Regions from separate parts of the Pseudomonas sp. Emmai genome, predicted to be linked through region 1. Evidence: riboswitches for the same ligand, from Rfam matches in the RefSeq annotation. Region 1 holds a riboswitch; the other holds the start of a gene.
What was found. A riboswitch is a leader RNA that binds a small molecule or an ion and turns the genes downstream of it on or off. The one in region 1 is predicted to bind cobalamin.

Region 1 (11,267 bases):
CGGGCACCCAGGTTTATTACCGCTTGTGGCCAGTGCAAGGGGTGATCGTGCAGAAGACTCACATCACCTATCCGCTCAGCGCCGCGAAGCTGTCGCGGGTCAAAAGCCTGTTCTTCAGTGGCAACTGGCAGGTCAACGCCTTGCCGGGTTATGGCCCGGAGCGGCGGGCCAATCCGTTCACCACGTTCGAGGCGATCCCGGCTCAGGCGCGCTATCAATTCATGCTGGATAACGCCGAATACTTCGTGCGCACCTTTATTCGTGGCCCGGTGTGCCGGGGTCAGATCGCCACCGACGTGATCCGCGACCACTTCTGGGCGCTGTTCCAGGCCCCGGAGCATGACCTCTATATCATCGACCCGAACTACCGCGGCCAGGCCACGCCGTTGCTGGCGATGCCGGGGCAGAACGACGATGTCGGCAGCGTCCTGAGCCTGTGGCGCGACTACCGCGACAAGCGCAACGAATACGAAGCCCTGCGCCGGGACAGCTACGCCGATGCGCCGGCGCCGAGCTGGTCGACGTTGTGGGCGGGCAATGACAACGCGCTGCTGACGATCTTCCGCCACTTCGACAGCGCCTCGGTGAACAAGGGCCTGATCGGTGACGTGCCGCAAACTATCTGGCTGTTCGACTTCCCGCTGCTGGAACGCACCTATTACCAGTTGGCGGTCAACTTCGATGTGTTCGGCAACGTCTCCCACCAGGCCCAGACACGCCTGTATTTCGACCTGATCCGCAACGGTGCCGAGCAAAATTTCCTGCGCCTGATGCCCGCCGATTCCCGGGGCGACTACCTCGACGATTGGTACCAGAGCGGCGGCAAATTCAAGATGTGGCTGGATTACGAGGCCATCGACAACGACAAGCCCACCGCGCTGAAACTCGACGAAAAAGACCCGAAACGCGACTTTGCGATGCAGTTGCTGGGCCGTTACGGCGAACTCAATGCCAAGCCCGATCCGATCAACCGTTGCGACGGTGCCTATTGCTCGCGGCCGAACATCGACCCGGCGTTGCAGAACGCCGAACAGGCCCTGAGTCGCCTGACGTCGCGGCCGGCGGCGGGGTTGAAGGTGATTGATCAGTTGCCGGAAGCGACCATGTTGCGCATCGAATCGGCTAGCGGTAAACGCGAGATCTACAGCCTGCTGCGCAACCGTGCCCACAGCAACGTGGCGTTCCTGCTCGGCGAGTCCCTGCGTTATCAGCCAGGGCTCGACACATTGACCATTTACCCGGGCGTGCTCAGCAGCTACCCGAACTTCATGTTCAACATCCCGGCGGATCAGGTGCCGGCGTTTGTGGATGCGATGGAGAACGCCAAGGATGCCCATCGCTTCGAGAAGATTGTCGAGCGCTGGGGGATTCGGCGCAGTCATCCGCAGTTCTGGTTCTACTTCCATGATCTGAGCCAGTACGTTCACGAAACCGACCCGGTGGAAGAGGGCGTGCTGGACATGAACCGGTACGAGAATCTTTGATCGACCTTTGAACAGCGTCCGGTGTCCCACCTGTAATGCCGCCAATCCCCTGTAGGAGCAAAGCTTGCTCGCGAAGAGGCCGTCACATTCAACATTGATGTCGACTGACACGCCGCTTTCGCAAGCAAGCTTCGCTCCTAGAAGGACTATGCGGTGATTTGACGGGAGGGCGGTTGATGTTGATGTCGGTACAAGCCCTGCGCTTCATCGCGGCCTGGGCGGTGGTCGGCCACCATTTCATGCAGATTTTCTTCGACTTCCACGCTCGTGGGCCGGTGGGGCAGGCGTTTATCGACAAGGGCGCAGTGGGGGTCGATGTGTTCTTTGTCATCAGTGGGCTGGTGATTTTCCTGTCCACCGAGGGCAAATCCCTGCCGCCGGCGCGATTCCTGTTGTATCGGCTGTTTCGCATCGTCCCGGCGTATTGGCTGTATACCGCGCTGATGGCGTTGGTGGTCGTATTCGCCAGACCGGTGTTGCCGGATCAGACGGTCGATTGGTCGCATTTCCTGCTGTCGCTATTGTTTATTCCTACGGAGAATCCCGGCGGCTATGGGATTTATCCGACCCTCAACGTCGGCTGGACGTTGAACTACGAAATGCTGTTTTACCTGTTGTTCGGCTGGGCGTTACTGTTCCGTCTGCACTGGCGGTTATGGATCGTCGCGGCGCTGCTGTTCGCGGTGTGCCAGGCCTGGACCGGTTATGGCTGGGTCAGCGAGTTCTACCGTTCGGACATCGTTTATGAGTTTTTGCTGGGGATTGCCCTTGGCATGGTTTATCGCCGGGGCTGGATCAAACCGGGGTTATACCTGCCGTTGCTGGGGATTGTGGGCGCGTTGTTGACCATTTATCACCTGGCCCCGGAGCCTCGATTCCTGGCATGGGGCTTGCCAAGTGCCGTGCTGGTGATGGCGTGCATCTCGCTGGAACGCTATGTCGAGCACAACCGGGTGTTCGAACTGCTCGGTAATTGTTCCTACTCGGTGTACCTGATGCATGTGCTGGTGCTGTCCGCCGGTGGATTTGTCGCACAGCGTTATGGCGTGAATCCCTACGTGATGTTCACCGTTTGCGCGGCGACCATCGGCCTGGGTTCCTGGGCAAGTTACGAATGGGTGGAAAAACGCAGCTATCGGTGGCTTAAAGCCCGGATTGACGGCGAAACGGTTGCTCAACCCGTACCGGCGCTTTCCCGACAAAAATACTAGGACTTTGTGCCGCGCGATGATTGGCGTAAACTGCGCCCAAGCCTGCGAGGAGTTTCCATGACCGCTATTACCATCACTGACGCCGCCCACGATTATCTGGCAGATCTGCTCTCCAAGCAGAACACCCCAGGCATCGGCATCCGCGTCTTCATCACCCAGCCTGGCACCCAGTACGCCGAAACCTGCATTGCCTACTGCAAGCCGGGCGAAGAAAAACCTGAAGACACCGCGTTGGGGCTCAAAAGCTTCACCGCGTACATCGATTCGTTCAGCGAAGCTTTCCTGGACGACGCGGTGGTCGACTACGCCACCGACCGCATGGGCGGCCAGCTGACCATTAAGGCACCAAACGCCAAAGTACCGATGGTCAACGCCGACAGCCCGGTCAACGAGCGCATCAACTACTACCTGCAAACCGAGATCAACCCGGGGCTCGCGAGCCACGGCGGTCAGGTCAGCCTGATCGATGTGGTCGAAGACGGCATCGCCGTCCTCAAGTTCGGTGGTGGTTGCCAGGGCTGCGGCCAGGCAGACGTCACCTTGCGCGAAGGCATCGAGCGCACCTTGCTCGAACGCATTCCCGAGCTCAAGGGTGTTCGCGACGTGACTGACCACACGCAGAAAGAAAACGCCTACTACTAAGGTGTTCGCTGCGACATAAAAAAACGGCGCCCCGTGAGCGCCGTTTTTTTTATGATCGTTCCCACGCAGAGCGTGGGGACGATTATCTTACGGGCGGTACAAATGCGCATGCCCAGCGCGATAAAGCGACGACTCACTAAACGCATCACTCCCCAACACACGCCCCACCAGAATCAACGCCGTACGCCGAAACCCCTTGGCTTCAACCTTCGCGGCAATGTCCTCCAGCGTTCCCACCACCCAATCCTGATCCGGCCACGTCGCCCGGTGAATCACCGCGATCGGGCAGTCCGCGCCGTAATGCGGCAGCAATTCTGCGAGGATCTTCTGCAGATGATTGACCCCCAGATGAATCGCCATGGTCGCCCCATGCTGCGCCAGGCTGCCCAGTTCTTCACCGGGCGGCATCGACGTCTTGTCGGCGTAACGGGTGAGGATTACGCTTTGCGAGATATCCGGCAACGTCAGTTCGGCACCCAATAGCGCCGCGCAAGCCGATGTCGCTGTGACGCCGGGAATGATTTCAAACGCAATATCGAGTTCACGCAGGTAGCGAATCTGCTCACCAATCGCGCCATACAAACTCGGATCGCCAGAATGCACCCGCGCCACATCCTGCCCCTTGGCGTGAGCGGTCTTGATCAATTCAATGATCTGTTCCAGGTGCAACTCGGCGCTGTTGACCACCGTGCCGGCCCGGTGGCCTTCCAGCACGGCCGCCGGCACCAGCGAACCGGCGTAGATGATTACCGGGCAGCTGCGAATCAGCCGTTGGCCTTTGACGGTGATCAGTTCCGGGTCGCCGGGACCTGCGCCAATGAAGTAGACGGTCATCATCCGTTCCTAAAATAAAGAGCTGTCAGAAAAAGGGCTTGGGCAAGGCTTCAGATGAAGATTGCTCATGATCGAGGCGGGGATTATCGGGGATTTCAGGCAGCACAGGCCAATGCGAGCGTGGCCTGGGCGTATTTCTGTCGTGAAATCAGCAGCTTCGCCGGGGCCTGGGCCAGGTGTTCAGCCAGGGCCAGGGCGGCGCTTTCCGCGACGCCGTAACAGCCGGTGCGTTCGAACGCGATCTGCGATTGATGGCTGAGTTGCGGCTGATAACCGGCCAATTGCTCACTGCTGAAATACATCAATTCCAGCCCCAACTGCGCGGCCAACTCGATCAGGCCAGGCTCATCACGCTTCAAGTCGATACTGGCCAACGCCTTGATCTGCCGAAGTTCGATTTGATGCGCCTGCAGTGCCTGATCGAGCAGCGCCCGCAGCGTGCTGGCGGGACAGCCGCGCTGGCAGCCCAGGCCGACCACTAGCGTCGGCGCTGTGCGGGTGTCAGTCATGCGTGGGATTGGCCATCGCTTTTGCGGCGGAACAACCAGGCGCTGATCAGGCCCAAGGCCAGCCAGAACACCACGTTGGTCAACTGCGAAGCGATTTTGAACTGCGATTCCAGGGCTTCAGGGGCCAGCATCGAGTGCACTTCCGGTTGCGGTGCGCCAATCACATGCGGAACCGCGAGGATCGCCACGCCGAGGATCTTCATCAGCCAGTGGCGGCTGAACACGATCAGCGCGATGCCGACCGCGGTGGAGGCGGCGGTGCCAACCCACCAGATCTGCCGTTGTGCCAGGTCGGCGGCGGCCGTGCCCGGCAATTCCGGTGGCAGGCCGAGGGTCGGCGCCAGTACGAAGGTCGCGTAGCCCGCCAAGCCCCAAAGCAGGCCCTGAGCGGTTTTGGTCGGCGCGCGCAGGGTGTAGAGACCAGCGAGCATCAACGCGAATCCGACGGCGACCACCAGGTTACCGCCCGTGGTGGACAGCACGCGCTGCCAGCCGTCTTCCGGCTCCCAGGCTTCGGCGTCGTGAGTGTGAGCAGCCATGGCGCCGTCGGTGTGCTCGTGAGCAACCACGGCCGCAGGCTCGGATTTTTCATAGGTTTCCGCCTGAAGAATCAGCGGAGCAACCCAGAAACTTTGCAGCAGGGTCAACAACAGGGCGGCCAGCAACCCGGTGAAACCTGCGGTTTGCGCAATACGCTTGAACATGTCGGCAGGTCTCAATGGCACGGGAACGCGGAGCTGTGACGGGTATCGTGGGCGGCGTTGTGCACCGCTTCGATGTGCGAGAAACCGGCGAAATACACCAGGCACGCACCCAGGATCGACGCGCATACGGCGGCGGTCAGGCGTTGGCTCAGGGTTGTGGTGCTGCTGGCGGTGCTGCTGTGGTCGGTGCTGCTGATGATCGACATGGCGCTTCCCTCTGGTCTGTCAGCGGGTGAATAGAGCGCATGAAAGACCCTTGCGCATAGGGTGCGCAAAGGTTCGAACAGCGCCCGCCCACCGCGGGTTTGTTATTCAGTGATCGTAGTGGTCACTTTGTGTTGCGGGCCGGTCTCCGGGCTCACGAGGGGCTTGGGCTTGCACCGAAACCTGCAAGAATCGCCTTCCCATGCCGAACTGCCGGCACAGTGGATCTGATTCTTCGCTCGCTTACCGTTGCGGGGGCAGCACCGGACTGACATGACTTTAGAGTAAAGCACATGATTCACCGGTTTCCCGTTTCACCCTGTGAAGGGCACCCGTAACAAGGCGCACAGGAGAGCATGGGCGGGGCGGGGGAGTCAATTGGCAGGGGTTCTCAGTTAAAGACCGAGTCGCTGCCTTCGCGGGCAAGCCTCGCTCCTACACGAGCGCCGCCGTCCTGTTGATCGTTCCCACGCGCAGCAAAGGAATGCAGCCCTGGACGCTCCGCGTCCCCATCGAAAGCCGAACGCGGAGCGTCCGTTGAGGCATTCCCACGCAGGGCGTGGGAACGATCATCACCCCGCAGACGTTGACCCGCCCCCAACCGATGCGTAGCCTTGCGCTTTCGAGGTTCTTCGGCGTCTGCCGAAGCTAAGAAGGGAACGCGGTCGATGCCGCGGCTGCCCCCGCAACTGTGAACGGTGATGTTCGCTGCCACGCCACTGCAAGCCCTGTCCAAAGGGTTCGCGGGAAGGCGCAGCGAATGCCAGGCCACCAAGGCCGGCGCACTGGAAGCCAGGAGACCTGCCTCGAAACGAATTCTCACTACAACCGGGCGGGGTGATCCGGTGGCGAAATCTTCCGCGCATTCATCGCCGCGGTTGTCGTCCCGTATGCCCGCCACCTTGCCAAAGGGCATCCGATGAAAACACTGGCCAAACTCCCCGTCACCATCGTTACCGGCTTCCTCGGCTCGGGCAAAACCACCTTGCTGCGCCACATGCTGGACAACGCCCAGGGTCGCCGCATCGCGGTGATCGTCAACGAGTTTGGCGAGCTGGGCATCGACGGCGAAATCCTCAAGCAGTGCTCCATCGGCTGCACCGAAGAAGAAGCCAACGGCCGCGTCTACGAACTGGCCAACGGCTGCCTGTGCTGCACCGTCCAGGAAGAATTCTTCCCGGTGATGCGCGAATTGGTCGCCCGTCGCGGCGACCTCGACCACATCCTGATCGAAACCTCGGGCCTGGCCCTGCCAAAACCCCTGGTACAAGCCTTCCAGTGGCCGGAAATCCGCAGCGCCTGCACGGTTGACGCGGTCATCACCGTGGTCGACAGCCCGGCCGTCGCCGCCGGCACCTTCGCCGCGTTCCCGGATCAAGTCGATGCCCAGCGCAAACTCGACCCGAACCTGGACCACGAATCGCCCCTGCACGAACTGTTCGCCGACCAACTCGCCAGCGCCGACCTCGTGATCCTCAACAAGGCCGACCTGATCAGCCCGGAAGACCTGGCCCGCGTACGCCTGGAAGTCGCCGAAGAACTGCCGCCAGCGGTCAAAGTCATCGAAGCCAGCAGCGGCCGCGTACCACTGGACGTGCTGATCGGCCTCGGTGCCGGCTCCGAAGAACACATCGACAGCCGTCACAGCCACCACGATCACCACCACGGTGACGGCGATGACGACCACGATCATGACGCCTTCGATTCCATCTCCATCGAACTGCCCCAAGCCGACGAAAGCCTGCTGATGGACGCGCTGACGCAACTGGTGGTCAAGCACGGCATCCTGCGCGTTAAAGGTTTCGCCGCGATCCCGAACAAACCGATGCGCCTGTTGATCCAGGGCGTGGGCACGCGTTTTGACAAGCACTTCGACCGTCAGTGGGGCGCCGATGAAGCGCGCACCACCCGTCTGGTGTTGATCGGCCAGGAATTGGACGCCGCGCAACTCGAAGCGCAACTGCGCGCCGCGCTCAGCGTTTAAGCCATGCACCTGCTCAGGACCCAGCCCGGCGGTTTCGTGTCGGATGACAACATTGCCGACCTTGGACAAACCCCCGCCGAGCTGGTGATCCTGTGCAGCGGCGACTCCAGCCTCGCGCTGCTCGCCGAAGCCGCGCAGCAGTTGCCCGACGACTACCCGAGCGTGCGCCTGGCCAATCCGATGCAGGTGCAGAATCACGCGTCGGTGGATTTGTACGTCGATGAAGTGCTGCGCCACGCCAAGGTGATTCTGATCTCGCTGCACGGCGGCATCGCCTATTGGCGTTACGGTGTCGAGCGGCTGGTCGAGCTGTCCGAACGCGGCGTGCAACTGATCCTGGTGCCCGGCGATGACCGCCCGGACCCGGAACTCAGCGACTTGAGCACCGTGGGCGCTGAAGACCGTGATCGCCTCTGGCAGTTTCTGCGTCAGGGCGGCATGGGCAATGCCCTGGATTTTTTCCGTTGCCTGGCCAGTCGCTGGCTGGACCGGGACTACGCCTGGGCCGAGCCACAAACCCTGCCGCGCACCGCGATCTACCACCCGAAAAAAAGCCCCGCAGACCTGAGCGATTGGCAAGCCGACTGGCAGGCTGATCAACCGGTGTCGGCGGTGCTGTTCTACCGCTCGCATTTGCAGGCGGCGAACACCGGTTTCATCGATATTTTCTGCCAGCGTCTGCAAGCAGCGGGTTTGAACCCGTTGCCGATTGCGGTGGCCAGTTTGAAAGAACCCGGCTGCCTGACGGTGGTCGAGGACCTGTTGGATGAAGTGCAGGCGGCGGTGATTTTGAACACCACCGGTTTCGCCCAATCCAGCCCCGAAGCGCCGCATTTGCGACCGTTTCGCCGCAACATTCCCGTCATTCAGGCGATTTGCGCCCAGGACAACGAACCCGGCTGGCGCGCCAGCGAACAGGGCCTCGGCCCGCGGGATCTGGCGATGCACATCGCGCTGCCGGAACTCGACGGGCGGATCATCAGCCGGCCGATCAGCTTCAAGGACCTGGCCTGGCGCAGCGAGCGCAGTCAGTCCGATGTGGTCTGCTACCGGCCGCAACCGGAGCGCATGGACTTCGTCGCCGAACTGGCGCGGCGCTGGATCGATCTGGCGCGGGTGCCCAACGGCGAAAAACGCATCGCGCTGATCCTGGCCAACTACCCGACCCGCGATGGTCGCATCGGTAACGGCGTCGGCCTCGACACCCCGGCGGCGGCGCTGAATATCCTGCGTGCGTTGCATAACGAAGGTTATCCGCTGCCCGCCGAGTTGCCGGACAGCGGCACCGCGTTGATCCAGCAGTTGCTTGGCGGCGTCAGCAACGACCTCGACACCCTCGACCAGCGCCCGTGCATGCAAAGCCTGGCGCTGGTCGATTACGACCTGATGTTCAACGCACTGCCCGAAGCCAACCGCCAAGCGGTGCTGGAGCGTTGGGGGGCGCCGCAAAACGATCCAATGTTCCGCGGCGGGCGGATGATGATCGCCGGTCTGCGCTTCGGCCTGACCTTCGTCGGCATCCAGCCGGCCCGGGGGTATCAGGTTGATCCGAGCGCGGTCTATCACGACCCGGACCTGGTGCCGCCCCACGGCTACCTGGCGTTCTACTTCTGGCTGCGCAACACCTACGGCGCCCATGGCGTGATCCACGTCGGCAAGCACGGCAACCTTGAATGGCTGCCGGGCAAGGGTGTGGGGCTGTCGGAAAACTGCTGGCCGGACGCATTGCTCGGGCCGCTGCCGAACATCTATCCGTTTATCGTCAACGACCCGGGCGAGGGCGCCCAGGCCAAGCGCCGCACCCAGGCCGTGATCATCGATCACCTGATGCCGCCCCTGACCCGCGCCGAAACCTACGGCCCGCTGCGTAACCTGGAATTGCTGGCAGACGAGTATTACGAAGCGCAACTGCTCGATCCACGTCGCGCCCGTGAATTGCAGCGCGACATCCTGCAACTGGTGCGCGACACGCATATCGACCGCGAACTGCAACTGGACGCGAAACTCGACAGCGACGCGGATGCGGCGATCTGGTTGCCGCGCCTGGACACCTATTTGTGTGATTTGAAGGAATCGCAGATTCGCGATGGCCTGCACATCTTCGGCGAATCGCCGACCGGGCGGTTGCGCATTGATACGTTGTTGGCGTTGCTGCGGATTCCCCGGGGGGATGGGCGTGGGGCGCAGTCGAGTGTGTTGCGGGCGTTGGCCAAGGCGTTCGGGTTGGGGTTTGATCCGCTGGATTGTGAGTTGGCCGAGCCGTGGACGGGTGCGCGTCCTGATGAGCTGCAAGCGGTCAGTGATGAAGTGTGGCGCACGGCGGGGGATACCCGGGAGCGTCTTGAATTGTTCGCCGCCCAGCTGATCGAACAGACCTTGAATGCAAAGGGGGAGCAACTGTGGCGAGGGGGCTTGCCCCCGTTGGGTCGCGAAGCGGGCCCGCTTATCCCTGAAAAGCAGGGGACTGCTGCGCAGTCCAACGGGGGCAAGCCCCCTCGCCACAAAAGCCCGCTCCCACAGGGGCCGAGTTGGGCCGAAGTGAACGCGATACTCGACAATCTGTGCGAGGTGGTCGCCCCACGCCTGGACGCCTGCGGCCCGGCCGAAATGCGCGGCTTGCTCGACGCCCTCAGCGGCCGTTTCGTCCCGGCTGGCCCCAGCGGTGCACCGAGTCGCGGTCGCCTCGACGTGCTGCCCACCGGGCGCAATTTCTATTCCGTGGATGTGCGCAACCTGCCGACCACCACGGCATGGCGCATCGGTTTCCAGTCGGCCAACCTGATACTCGAACGGCACTTGCAGGACCACGGCGACCACCTGCGTCAATTGGGCCTGTCGGTGTGGGGCACGGCGACCATGCGCACCGGCGGCGACGACATCGCCCAGGCCATGGCACTGATGGGCGTGCGCCCGGTGTGGGCCACGGGCAGTCAGCGGGTCGATGATTTCGAGATCCTGCCGGTCAGTTTGCTCGACCGTCCGCGCGTGGACGTGACCTTGCGCGTGTCCGGGTTCTTCCGCGATGCGTTTGCCAACCTGATTCGCCTGTTTGACGCCGCCGTACAAGCGGTTGCCGACCTGGACGAACCGGACGATCTCAACCCACTGGCGGCCAAGGTGCGCGCCGAACGTGAGGCCTTGCTGGCCAGCGGTCTGGATGAAGACGCCGCCCGGCGTCAGGCGGGCTGGCGGATTTTCGGGGCCAAACCCGGTGCCTACGGCGCGGGCGTGCAGGGCGCCATCGACGGTCGCTTGTGGCAAAGCCGCGAGGATCTGGCCGAGGTCTACCTGAACTGGGGCGGTTACGCGTACGGCGGCTCCGACGAAGGCACCGCTGCTCGCGAACAATTCGCCCAGCGCCTGAGTCAGGTGCAAGCGGTGCTGCAGAATCAGGACAACCGCGAGCATGACTTGCTCGATTCCAACGATTACTACCAATTCCAGGGCGGTATGCTCGCGGCCGTGGAAACCCTGAGCGGCGAGGCGGCGGCCAGTTATCACGGCGATCACAGTCAGCCGGATTTGCCGAAGATTCGCACCTTGAAGGAAGAGTTGAACCGGGTGATACGCTCCCGAGCGGCGAATCCGAAGTGGATTGATGGGGTCAAGCGCCATGGCTACAAGGGCGCTTTCGAACTCGCGGCGACGGTCGATAACCTGTTTGCCTTTGATGCGACGACGCAGTTGATCGACGA
Region 2 (11,267 bases), 1.3 Mb from region 1:
GCGCGGGCGACTTCGGTTTTATCCAGTTCGCTGGTCTGGCGGCTGACCAGATACCCTACGCGTTTGCGCGCTTCTTCCAGATCATCGCTGCGCAGGGCCTTGGCCACCGGCTCGACGTGTTCGCCGAGGCTGCGCATGCCGAGGGCGCAATACAGCGCCAGGATTTCCACCAGCCAACCAACATAAGGCGCCCATGAAAGCGCCGTGGCCAACAGGGTCAGTGGCAATACCGCGATCACCCACGCGGTGACGCCATGACTGCGCCAGCCGCGGCCACCGGAGTTGAATCGTTGCTCGATGCGATCGGCAAAACCACCGAACGCCACCAGCGGATGCCAGCGTTTGGGTTCACCCAGCAGCGCATCCAGCGCCACGGCGGCGACACTCAACAACGCCACACTCATTGACTCACTCCCCAATAATTTTCGTACAGCAGCTCACTGAGCGGACGCGCCTGCGCCCAGCCTTCGAGCACCAGCATCGGCGCCGGATAGAAGGCCTTGACCGGGCCCAGGCACAACACAGCCAACGGCTTGGCACCGGCGGGCAAACCCAGCAGGTCGGCCAGGGCTTGCGGCTCGAACAACGACACCCAGCCCATGCCTAATCCTTCGGCGCGGGACGCCAGCCACAGGTTCTGGATCGCGCAGGACAGCGAGGCCATGTCCATTTCCGGCAAGGTGCGACGGCCGAAGATGTGGCGCTCGCGGTCGTCCATCAGCGCGGCGACCAGCACTTCGGCGCAGTCGTTGATGCCTTCGACCTTGAGCTTCATGAATTCATCGGTGCGCTCGCCGAGGGCTTCGGCGGTGCGGATGCGTTCTTCTTCCACCAGTTGCTGGATCTGCCCGCGTAGAGCTTTATCGCTGATGCGGATAAAGCGCCACGGCTGCATAAGGCCGACGCTGGGCGCCTGGTGCGCGGCTTCGAGCAGGCGCCGCAGGAGTTCGGGTTCGACGGTGCCGCCGCTGAAGTGACGCATGTCGCGACGTTCGCCGATGGCGCGGTAGACCGCCGCGCGCTCAGCCGCGCTGAACGCAAGATCCTCTGGCTTCATGGCTTGAACAACGCCGCCATCGCTTGCGGGTTGGACGGGAAATAAAAGTGCACGTAGGAAGCGGTCATGCGCCCGTCCCGATAAACCGCTTCGGCCCCGCGCCCGCCGTTGGGGCTCAGGCCCCGGGCAATCGGCTCCAGCTCGGTGCTGGTCAACGAATGGTGATAGGTGTGCCCGCGCAACAAGCCCTCAGGCAGTTCCACGGCTTGCAACGCCAACGCGGCCAGACGCTTTTGCATCACGGCGTCCCCGGCCAGCAAGCCGACCAGTTCCGCGCGGGTGCCTTCGACATCGGTCAAGGAATCGAGCAGGTACAACATGCCGCCGCATTCGGCGAGCAAGGGTTTACCTGCTTGATGGTGCGCACGGATTGCGCTCAGCATCGAAGTGTTCTGCGCCAGCGCCACATGGTGCAGTTCCGGATAACCACCCGGCAGGTACAGGCTGTCAGCCTCCGGCAATTGGGTATCGCGGATCGGCGAGAAGAACACCAGCTCGGCACCCATCGCCCGCAGTAGATCCAGGCTGGCGCCGTAGGTGAAGGCAAACGCTTCGTCACGGGCCACGGCGATGCGCACGCCTTTGAGTAACGGTTCAGCGGTGATCACGTCCGGGGCGGCGAATTCGACAGCGGGTGGCAGCGCTACCTCGCAACTGCTGGCCAACGCATCGGCAGCGGCATCAAGGCGCAGATCGAGGTCGTTCAACTCGCTGGCCTGGACCAGACCGAGGTGACGGCTGGGCAATTCGATCCCGGTTTCCCGGGACAGCGCGCCGTACCAACGCAGGCCTTCGGTGAGGCTGCCTTCGAGCAATTGTGCGTGACGCAAGGTGCCGACGCGGTTGGCCAGGACGCCGGCAAACGGCAAGTCCGGTTGATACTTCGCCAAGCCCAACGCCAAAGCGCCAAAGGTCTGAGCCATGGCGGTGCCGTCGATCACGCCGAGCACCGGCACGCCGAAATGCCGCGCCAGGTCAGCGCTGGACGGCGTACCGTCGAACAAACCCATCACGCCTTCGATCAGGATCAGGTCGGCTTCACCCGCCGCTTCCCACAACAGCCGACGACTGTCCTGCTCGCCAACCATCCACATGTCCAGTTGATACACCGGCGCACCGCTGGCACGCTCGAGGATCATCGGGTCGAGGAAGTCCGGGCCGCATTTGAACACGCGCACTTTACGCCCCTGATTGCGATGCAACCGGGCCAGCGCGGCGGTGACGGTGGTCTTGCCCTGGCCGGAGGCCGGCGCAGCAATCAGTACTGCCGGGCAGTGACGGGGTTGACTCACAATTCGACGCCTTTTTGCGCTTTGATCCCGGCCTGGAACGCGTGCTTGATCACGCCCATGTCGGTGACGGTGTCGGCCAGCTCGATCATCTCCGGCTTGGCGCCGCGACCGGTGACCACCACGTGCTGCATCGGCGGGCGGGCCTGCAAGTCGCTGAGCACTTGATCGAGATCGAGGTAGCCGTGCTTGAGGGCGATGTTCAGCTCATCCAGCACCACCAGGCCGATCGACGGATCGCGCAGCAGCTCGCGGGACACTTCCCACGCGGCTTCGGCGGCGGCGATGTCACGCTGACGGTCCTGGGTTTCCCAGGTGAAGCCCTCGCCCATCACATGAAAGCGCACTTGCTCCGGGAAGCGGCGGAAGAACAGCTCTTCGCCGGTGCTGTTACGCCCCTTGATGAACTGCACCACGCCGCACTGCATGCCGTGGCCCATGGACCGGGCGAGCATGCCGAAGGCCGAGCTGCTTTTGCCTTTGCCGTTGCCGGTCAGCACCAGCAGCAGGCCGCATTCGTTCGGCGAGTTGGCGATGCGTTCGTCAATCACGGCTTTTTTGCGCTGCATGCGCGCCAGGTGGCGTTCGTCACGATCGGGGGTATCAGTCATGGGGGAGCTCTCCGTTGAGGCTGGATAACGGCGGGCAGGCACAAGAATAGACGGCAAGAAGCCTGGCATCGCCCACCGTGATGCCGCTGGATGGATCAGGCCGGTCTCCGGGCTCATGAGCGGTTTGCACCGGACTGCGCGCCTTCCCATGTTTTTCAACACAGTGGCTCTAGGCGCAGTTTTTCACTCATTTACCGTTGCGGGGGCAGCGCCGGGATCGTGATTGTGCACACGTGGGGCAAATCACTCACCGGTTTCCCTGTTTCACTCTGTCGACCGCAGCCACAGAGCACCTGAAACAAGCCGCGAAGGTTAGAGGGTTGGGGGTGGAGCGTCAATTAAAGCCGGGACGCCACTGGGCGAATAACTGCCGTCGATCAATTATCTGCCGCTATTCTTGTGCCACAGGCTCAGCGATGATATCAAAGAGCCACATCTCACAACACAATAACAAGGGTGAGCCACATGCAAGGCATGATCATCAGCAATCCGAAGCTGGAATTCCTGCGCCCGCTGCTGGAACGCTGGTTTGACTGTATCGACCGCTACAACGCCGTGCGCGGCGACAACGATACGCCGTACTGGTTTGACGAAAAGGCCAACCTCAGCCTGCTGTCGGCGGCGGCCTGGATGGCGGAAATGGTCACGCTGCAACAAACGCCGACCCGCAAGCAGGTCGAAGAAGGCGAACGCAATGCCCGCGCCGACCTGTTTATCGCCACCAGCGACGAACGTGCTTACCTCCAGACGACCCAGCGCTGGCCCAAGGTCAACAGCCTGAACCTGACACAAGCCCTGGTCGATATCACCAGCGACGCCAAGCGCATCAGCTACGCCAGCGACCTGAAACTCGGCTGCCTGTTCGTCGCCCCGCAAAAGGCCCAGCAAAGCGCGACCCCGGAAGAACTCCAGGACATGGTCGACGACCTGCAAAAGGAACACACCTGCGCCGTGGCCTGGTATTTCCCCTACGCCTACCGCAAATTGCGCAACGAAGCCGGCCACTATCACCCCGGTATCGCCGTGCTGTTCAAAGAGGCCCGTGGTTGACGGGTTGAACCATCGCGCTTTTTTACTTCTCTATGATTAAACAGTGCATTCATAGGGAAGATCAGCATGCGCAAGCCCCAGCTCGTTTTCGTCATTGCGCTCGCCGGAGGGCTTGTTGCCTGCGGCGAGCATTCCAGCCTGCAAGTCACGGACGGCACCGGCCCTTCGCCCAAGTTGCCAGAACCGAATAAAACCCTGATCCCGACGGTGAACATCGCCCCGGCGATCGGCTGGCCGGCCGGTGCCAAACCCACCGCTGCAGCCGGCACGCAGGTGGCGGCGTTTGCCGAAAATCTCGATCACCCGCGCTGGCTTTACGTGCTGCCCAACGGCGATGTGCTGGTGGCCGAAACCAACGCGCCGCCCAAGCCCGATGACGGCACAGGCATTCGCGGCTGGGTGATGAAGAAAGTCATGGGTCGCGCCGGTGCCGCCGTGCCGAGCCCCAACCGCATCACGCTGCTGCGGGACAAGGACCACGATGGCGTGGCCGAAACCCGTACGGTGTTCCTGGAAAACCTCAACTCGCCGTTCGGCATGACCCTGGTCGGCAATGACCTGTACGTCGCCGACACCGATCGTTTGCTGCGTTTTCACTATGAAACCGGCGATACGGCGATCAAGTCAGAGCCCATGAAGGTCATCGACCTGCCGGGCGGCACGCTGAATCACCACTGGACCAAGAACGTCATCGCCAGCAAGGACGGGAGCAAGCTGTACGTGACCGTGGGCTCCAACAGTAACGTCGGCGAAAACGGCCTGGACAAGGAAGAAGGTCGCGCGGCGATCTGGGAAGTCGACCGCGCCACCGGCAACCACCGAATCTTCGCCTCCGGCCTGCGCAACCCCAACGGCATGGGCTGGGAACCGAATAGCGGTGCGCTGTGGACATCGGTCAACGAGCGCGATGAAATCGGCAGCGACCTGGTGCCGGACTACATCACCTCGGTCAAGGACGGCGCCTTCTATGGCTGGCCGTTCAGCTATTACGGGCAGCACGTCGATGTGCGCGTCGAGCCGCAGAACCCGGACCTGGTGGCCAAAGCCATCGCCCCGGACTACGCCGTCGGCCCGCACACCGCCTCGCTGGGCTTTACCTTTGCCGAAGGCAGCAAGTTGCCGGCACCGTTTACCAACGGCGCTTTCGTCGGCCAGCACGGCTCGTGGAACCGCAAACCGCACAGCGGCTATAAAGTGATTTTCGTACCGTTCACGGCGGGCAAACCGACCGGGGCGCCGGTGGATGTGCTGACCGGGTTCCTCGACAAGGACGAAAACGCCTTGGGCCGGCCGGTGGGTGTGGTGATCGATCAGCAGGGGGACTTGCTGGTGGCGGACGATGTGGGGAACAAGGTGTGGCGGGTTTCGGCAGTTAAATAAACAGCAAAAAAAATCGCAGTCTTCGGCAATCCATTGTGGAAGCTGCCGAAGGCTGCGATTTTTCAACAGACACTTACCGTTTGCGGCACAGCGTCAATCCATCGCCAATCGGCAATAACGACAAATCCACTCGTGCGTCCCCCTTCAAGGCTCGATTCAGCGCTTGAATCGCCCGCGTGTCCGCACTGTCGGGATTGCTCTCCAGCACCCGCCCACTCCACAACGTGTTATCGAACACCGCCAAACCACCCACCCGCAATAAACGCAGGGCGTGTTCCAGATAACTCGGGTAGTTGGCCTTGTCGGCATCGATGAAGATCAGGTCAAACGGCCCTGACAGTTGCGCAAGGGTTTCCAGCGCTGGCGCCAGGCGCAGGTCGATGCGCTCGGCCAGGCCTGCCTCCTGCCAGTAACGCACGGCCGTGGCGTTGTAGTCGCCAGGGATATCGCAACAGATCAGCGAGCCGTCATCCGGCAGCGCCGCCGCCATGCACAAGGCGCTGTAACCGGTGAAGGTGCCCACTTCCAGCAAACGCCGGGCGCCGGTGAGCTTGACCAGCAAGGCGAGGAACTGCCCCTGCTCCGGCGCTACCTGCCAGCGCGCCGTGGGCAGCGCCTGGGTTTCATCGCGCAAACGCTTGAGCAGCGGCGTTTCCCTGAGGGAAACGTCGAGCAGGTAGCTATAGAGGGAATCGTCGAGATTGAGCGTGCGAGCGGTCATGACAACCTCTTGCCGGGAAAATTACTGATTACGCGCCAGGTGCTCAGGTTGCAAGACGCGTTTGGCGCTCAGGTAGGCTTTCTGCCAATAGGCTTTGGACAAGCTGTCGAGCTTCACCGTGCCGCCGGTGGCCGGGGCGTGGACGAAGCGGCCTTCACCGACATAAATTCCGGCGTGGCTGACTTGGGAGCCGCCGTTGGTGGCGAAGAAGATCAGGTCGCCGGTTTGCAGGCCTTCCTTGCCGACATTGGCCGCTTGCATGCTGATCATCTCGCGGGTGGTGCGCGGCAGGGAAATGCCGGTGACGTCACGGTAGACGTAACCGATCAGGCCGCTGCAATCGAACCCGGAATCCGGCGTGTTGCCGCCCCAGCGATACGGCGTGCCCACCAGGCCCAAGGCGCGGAACAACACGTCTTCGGCTTCAGGCGAGAATGATTGGGCGGCACTGAAAACAATCGGCGCGCGAACCACGGGCGCAGATGGCGGTGGTGTGCGGCTGGCGCAGCCGCTGAGCAGCGCTGCGAAGAACATCAGGGTGAGGCGGGCTGACATTGTCATAAGCAAAACACCTGATCGGGCTGCGGCTTTTTCTGTCGGAAGGACAGAAAAGAAAACCGCCTGCGCTGGGCGCAGGCGGTTTGCCATCAATAATAGATCAGGATTCTAGCGCCTATGCGCCAAACTTCAAGTAAGACTTTAAGTTCGCCTTACATAAAGTGTGCTTACTTGCGAGCAGTGACCACGGTCGGAGCCATCGCGAGTGCGCGCTTGGCTTCGATGAAGGTCTTGCTCCAGTAGCTGTCGCCCAGGTTATCGACCCGCACGCCACCGCTTTTGCGGCTGCTGGAGTGGATGAACTGGTCATCACCGAGGTAGATACCGGCGTGACTGACGCGACCGCGACGACCGTTGGTGGCGAAGAACAGCAAGTCGCCAGGCTTCAGGTTGTTGCGCGACACCAGAGGGGCGTCCACGTTGATCATTTCGCGAGTGGAGCGCGGCAGGTTCATGCCGGCCTCTTCACGAAACAGATAGCCGATGAAACCGCTGCAGTCGAAACCGGCTTCAGAGGTACCGCCGAAACGGTAACGAGTACCGATCAGGGACATGCCACGTTCGAGGATGCTGTCGGCCAGAACCGGAAGCTGGTAGGACTTGCCATCGGCGAAGTCTGCCAGTTCCTTTTCGGTGGCCACCTCTTCCTGATAAAGAACGGAAGATTGGGCGGTAACAGAGTTTTTAACCTGCTGTTGAGGCGCCTGCTGGGACACTGGAGAGTGAGCAGCGCAACCGAACAACAGGGTGACGAGTGCGAGAGGCACGAGGGGTGCGAAGCGATTTAGCATGGGCACGACCGTGGCTGATAGTTGTAAAGAAGCCGAGACTATGCCCGCTATCAACCTCATTTGCAAATTCAATCGATCTTTTTGTGACTTCTCGGTTTCTCGTTTACATCTAAGCGCTTAAGCCCATTTTGAATGTTTGCGCAGCCTGCGCCCCTGCAGGAAAGCGGATTTTCTGGCGCCTGGAATATGTCAAAACCCGCTGCAGGCCCCGGATTTACCAGCCTAGGGTTTCTTTCAAGAAGGGGATGGTCAGCTTGCGCTGGGCTTGAAGCGAAGCCTGATCGAGACGTTCAAGCAGCTCGAAAAGCGCACTCATGCTGCGGGTGCCGCGAGTCAGGATGAAATGCCCGACTTCGTCAGTCAGGTGCAAACCGCGACGGGATGCGCGCAACTGCAGGGCACGCAATTTGTCTTCGTCGGAGAGTGGGCGCATCTGGAAGATCAGCGCCAGGGTCAGGCGCGATTTGAGATCCGCCAGCTTCACCGGCAGTTCACGCGGCGAGGTCGAAGCGGCAATCAACAGACGCCGACCGCTGTCACGCAGACGGTTGAACAGGTGAAACAACGCCTCTTCCCAATCCGCCCGGCCGGCGACGGCTTGCAGATCATCAAGGCAGACCAGTTCGTATTGTTCGAGGTTGTCGAGGATTTCAATGCCGCGATCCAGCAACTCAGCCAGCGGCAGATACACCGCCGGTTCGCCCATCTGCTCGAAGCGCAGGCATGCCGCCTGCAACAAGTGCGTGCGCCCTACCCCGTCCTTGCCCCAGAGGTAAATCAGGCTTTCGGTCCAGCCGGCGTCGGCTTCGCATAGCCGCTCGACATAGCCGAGTGCAGCGGCATTGGCGCCTGGGTAGTAATTGATAAAGGTAGCGTCATCACGCAGACGCACACCTAGGGGCAGCTGAATCGGTTTCATGCTGACTGAACAGTTCCAAAGGAACCGTTAGTGGCCTCTGTGTAAAGTTTGCGAAGTTTATACCCGTGGGGCAGCCCGCACAATGCGGCAGACCACAAGCAAAATCAAAGGTTTGCGTTAATGCACTGGTTTTATGGCAGTTTCTTTGGCGGTGCATGTGACAGCCACCGGAGGGAATCGGGCCAGCCTGGCAGGAAACCAGGCCGCCCGTCATGGGGGATCAGACGACTTTACAGCTCGGGTTCGTCGACCCCGCTGTACACATCCGAATCTTTATACAAATCATGTAGATGGCGCACCAGCACCATGATCACCGCCGCCACCGGCAACGCCAGCAGCACGCCGGTAAAGCCGAACAGCTCGCCACCGGCCAGAATCGCGAAAATCACCGCCACCGGGTGCAGACCGATCCGGTCGCCGACCAGCAATGGCGTGAGCACCATGCCTTCCAGCGCCTGCCCGACCATGAACACCGCGACAATGCCGAGCATCGGGTAGAGATCGCCATGGAACTGGAACAGTCCAGCGATCAGCGCCGCGCCAATGCCGATGACAAAGCCCATGTACGGCACGATTGCCGCCAAACCGGCAATCAGGCCGATCAACAGCCCCAGCTCCAGCCCGAGCAGCATCAAACCGGCGGCATAGATCACGCCCAGCGCCAGCATCACCAGCAACTGTCCGCGCACAAACGCCCCGAGCACTTCATGGCATTCGCCGGCCAGGGTCACCACGCGTTCTTCGCGATCACGGGGTAGCAGGCTGCGGATCTTCGCCATCATCAGGTCCCAATCGCGCAGCAGGTAGAAACTCACCACCGGGATCAGCACCAGATTCGCCAGCCAGCCGATCAGCGCCAGCCCGGAAGCCGTCGCCTGGCTCAGCACCACGCCAACAATGTCGGTGGTCTGGCCCATGTGTTCGCTGATCGCAGCCTTGAGCTTGTCGAACTTCCAGAAGTTATCCGACAAGCCAAACTTCGATTGCGCCCACGGCAACGCGGTGTGCTGCAACCAATCAAGCATCTGCGGCGCGAGTTCGTACAAGCGGAACAACTGCTTGGCGAGCAATGGCACCAGCACCAACAGCAACGTGGTGAAGATCAAGGTAAACAGCGCAAACACCGCCACCACGCCCCAGGTCCGTGACAGACCGGCCCTCTCCAGGCGATCCACCAGGGGATCGAACAGATAGGCCAACAGCAGCGCCACCAGAAATGGCGTCAGGATCGGATGCAACAGCCAGACAAACGCGCAGAGCAGGACCACCCCACCCAACCAGAACCACCGCCGCGTATCGGCCATGTACAACTCCCTATGCATCTATATAAAGAAAGAAAACCTTACCAACGGAATCGCAACTGCGGCACGGGTGCCGGAGTCGGCGCTGCGACGGGCGCGGAACCGTCGGCCACTGGCGCCACCGGAGTGACCGGCGTGACCGGTGCAGGCGCCTCACCGGCCGGCACCTCTTGCAACTTCGCCAGTGACAACTGCGAGCGCAACTGCTCGGCACTGCCGTTGATGCGATAAACAACACGGTCGCCGTCGATACTGAACAGGCGCCCGCCGAAAGGATCGAGTAAACGGCCCAGCGCCGCATAGCGCTCCAGGTTCATGCCCTGCACTTCAAGCAATTGTTCGCTCGACGCGCCGGCCTTGACCACAAAACGTGGCGCCAGGCGCTCAGCCACCGCCAGCATGACCGCATCGGTCACCGCCGCCTGGTCCGCGCCCTGCACACTGCCCGCTTCCTTCTGGTCGCCCAGCCACAAATGCCACTTGGCCTGCCACTGGCCGCCCTCTTCATGGGCATGCACCGCCAGCAAGGCGTCCGCGTTGTAGCGTTCCGATGCACCGCGCAAGGGGGCCGCATCGCTGCCTTCAAGATTGGGGGCCGTGGCCACCAGTTGCTCACTCAAATCCGCCAGCGGCAGGCGCAATGGCAAACCGCGGTGTTGCGCTGCACGCCGCAATGGCGCCGCGCTGGCCTGGCCGTCGCCCACCAGGCTCGAACCCTCGGTGGAGTCATTCAACCACCAGCCCAGGATCGACGGCCGATTCGCGCCCCACAACGACAGCCCGGCACGGCGCAGCGCCTGATCGGTGGTGGCCGGGTCGAAATCGACCTTGAGCACTTCCGGCGGCCCGGCGTCAAAGCCGTACTGGCTGATGATTTGCTGCGGGTCTTTGCGGATCGCCGCCAACCCCGGGTTTTGCACAGACTTGGGATCGCCGGTGAGGCGCAGCACCAATGTATCCAGCGCCGCCTGGGTCGCCTGATCGCGGATCTCCGGGCTCTGACCGCTGACCGGCTGGCGGACCTGATAAAGATTTTTCACGGGTTCGGCATGACTCGCCAGGGTGACAAGCGACAAACAACCGGCAAACATAAATTTAGAAAAAAAACGCATGGAAGATTCCTGACGACAAGAGCGGCTGGAACTGGCCGCGTGAACGTATGGAGCAAGGCTGTGACCATCACCCCGCGCAAAACATTCACCCGGCCTCGATAAGTTTTTCACACTGTCATAACGATAGACGGTTAATGGCGATACCTTATACAGGCATGAGCGACGCCACCCACACGGGCAATTGCGGTTTTTTTAACGGGATATGCCCCTGCCGTCGGCGCGAGGATGGCCGCTGCCTCTCAAGCCTGATAAAATCGCGCGCCTTCGCAGACCGGCAACAGCCGGGCAGTGTCGGAATAGCGCGCAAGGCTTTCGCCTACGTTGTTTCGGCGGCCCTAATGGACTCGGTCGTTACCCCTGAATCCCCCCTAAAGGCCTGGATCATGAGCAAGCAACCCTCCCTGAGCTACAAGGACGCCGGTGTAGACATCGACGCCGGTGAAGCATTGGTCGAACGCATCAAGAGCGTCGCCAAGCG

Region 2: another riboswitch for cobalamin. It lies ahead of cobO (cob(I)yrinic acid a,c-diamide adenosyltransferase); the one in region 1 lies ahead of ACY4LX_RS16265 (CbtB domain-containing protein).

What each region holds. Positions count from the first base shown of each region.
Region 1 covers NZ_CM143685.1:3,544,965-3,556,231, forward strand. Annotated here, with positions in the region: gene ACY4LX_RS16235 (fatty acid cis/trans isomerase) at 1-1,484, shown strand, start outside; gene ACY4LX_RS16240 (acyltransferase family protein) at 1,661-2,695, shown strand; gene nfuA (Fe-S biogenesis protein NfuA) at 2,753-3,337, shown strand; gene cobM (precorrin-4 C(11)-methyltransferase) at 3,425-4,171, opposite strand; gene ACY4LX_RS16255 (cobalamin biosynthesis protein) at 4,267-4,680, opposite strand; gene ACY4LX_RS16260 (CbtA family protein) at 4,677-5,384, opposite strand; gene ACY4LX_RS16265 (CbtB domain-containing protein) at 5,396-5,590, opposite strand; cobalamin riboswitch at 5,711-5,939, opposite strand; cobalamin riboswitch at 6,197-6,411, shown strand; gene cobW (cobalamin biosynthesis protein CobW) at 6,508-7,572, shown strand; gene cobN (cobaltochelatase subunit CobN) at 7,576-11,267, shown strand, end outside.
Region 2 covers NZ_CM143685.1:2,204,927-2,216,193, reverse strand. Annotated here, with positions in the region: gene cbiB (adenosylcobinamide-phosphate synthase CbiB) at 1-404, opposite strand, end outside; gene bluB (5,6-dimethylbenzimidazole synthase) at 401-1,057, opposite strand; gene ACY4LX_RS10040 (cobyrinate a,c-diamide synthase) at 1,054-2,349, opposite strand; gene cobO (cob(I)yrinic acid a,c-diamide adenosyltransferase) at 2,346-2,957, opposite strand; cobalamin riboswitch at 3,039-3,269, opposite strand; gene ACY4LX_RS10030 (hypothetical protein) at 3,423-4,007, shown strand; gene ACY4LX_RS10025 (PQQ-dependent sugar dehydrogenase) at 4,074-5,387, shown strand; gene ACY4LX_RS10020 (O-methyltransferase) at 5,461-6,108, opposite strand; gene ACY4LX_RS10015 (C40 family peptidase) at 6,130-6,669, opposite strand; gene ACY4LX_RS10010 (C40 family peptidase) at 6,834-7,457, opposite strand; gene hda (DnaA regulatory inactivator Hda) at 7,672-8,376, opposite strand; gene ACY4LX_RS10000 (AI-2E family transporter) at 8,607-9,680, opposite strand; gene ACY4LX_RS09995 (DUF2066 domain-containing protein) at 9,719-10,789, opposite strand; gene purM (phosphoribosylformylglycinamidine cyclo-ligase) at 11,173-11,267, shown strand, end outside.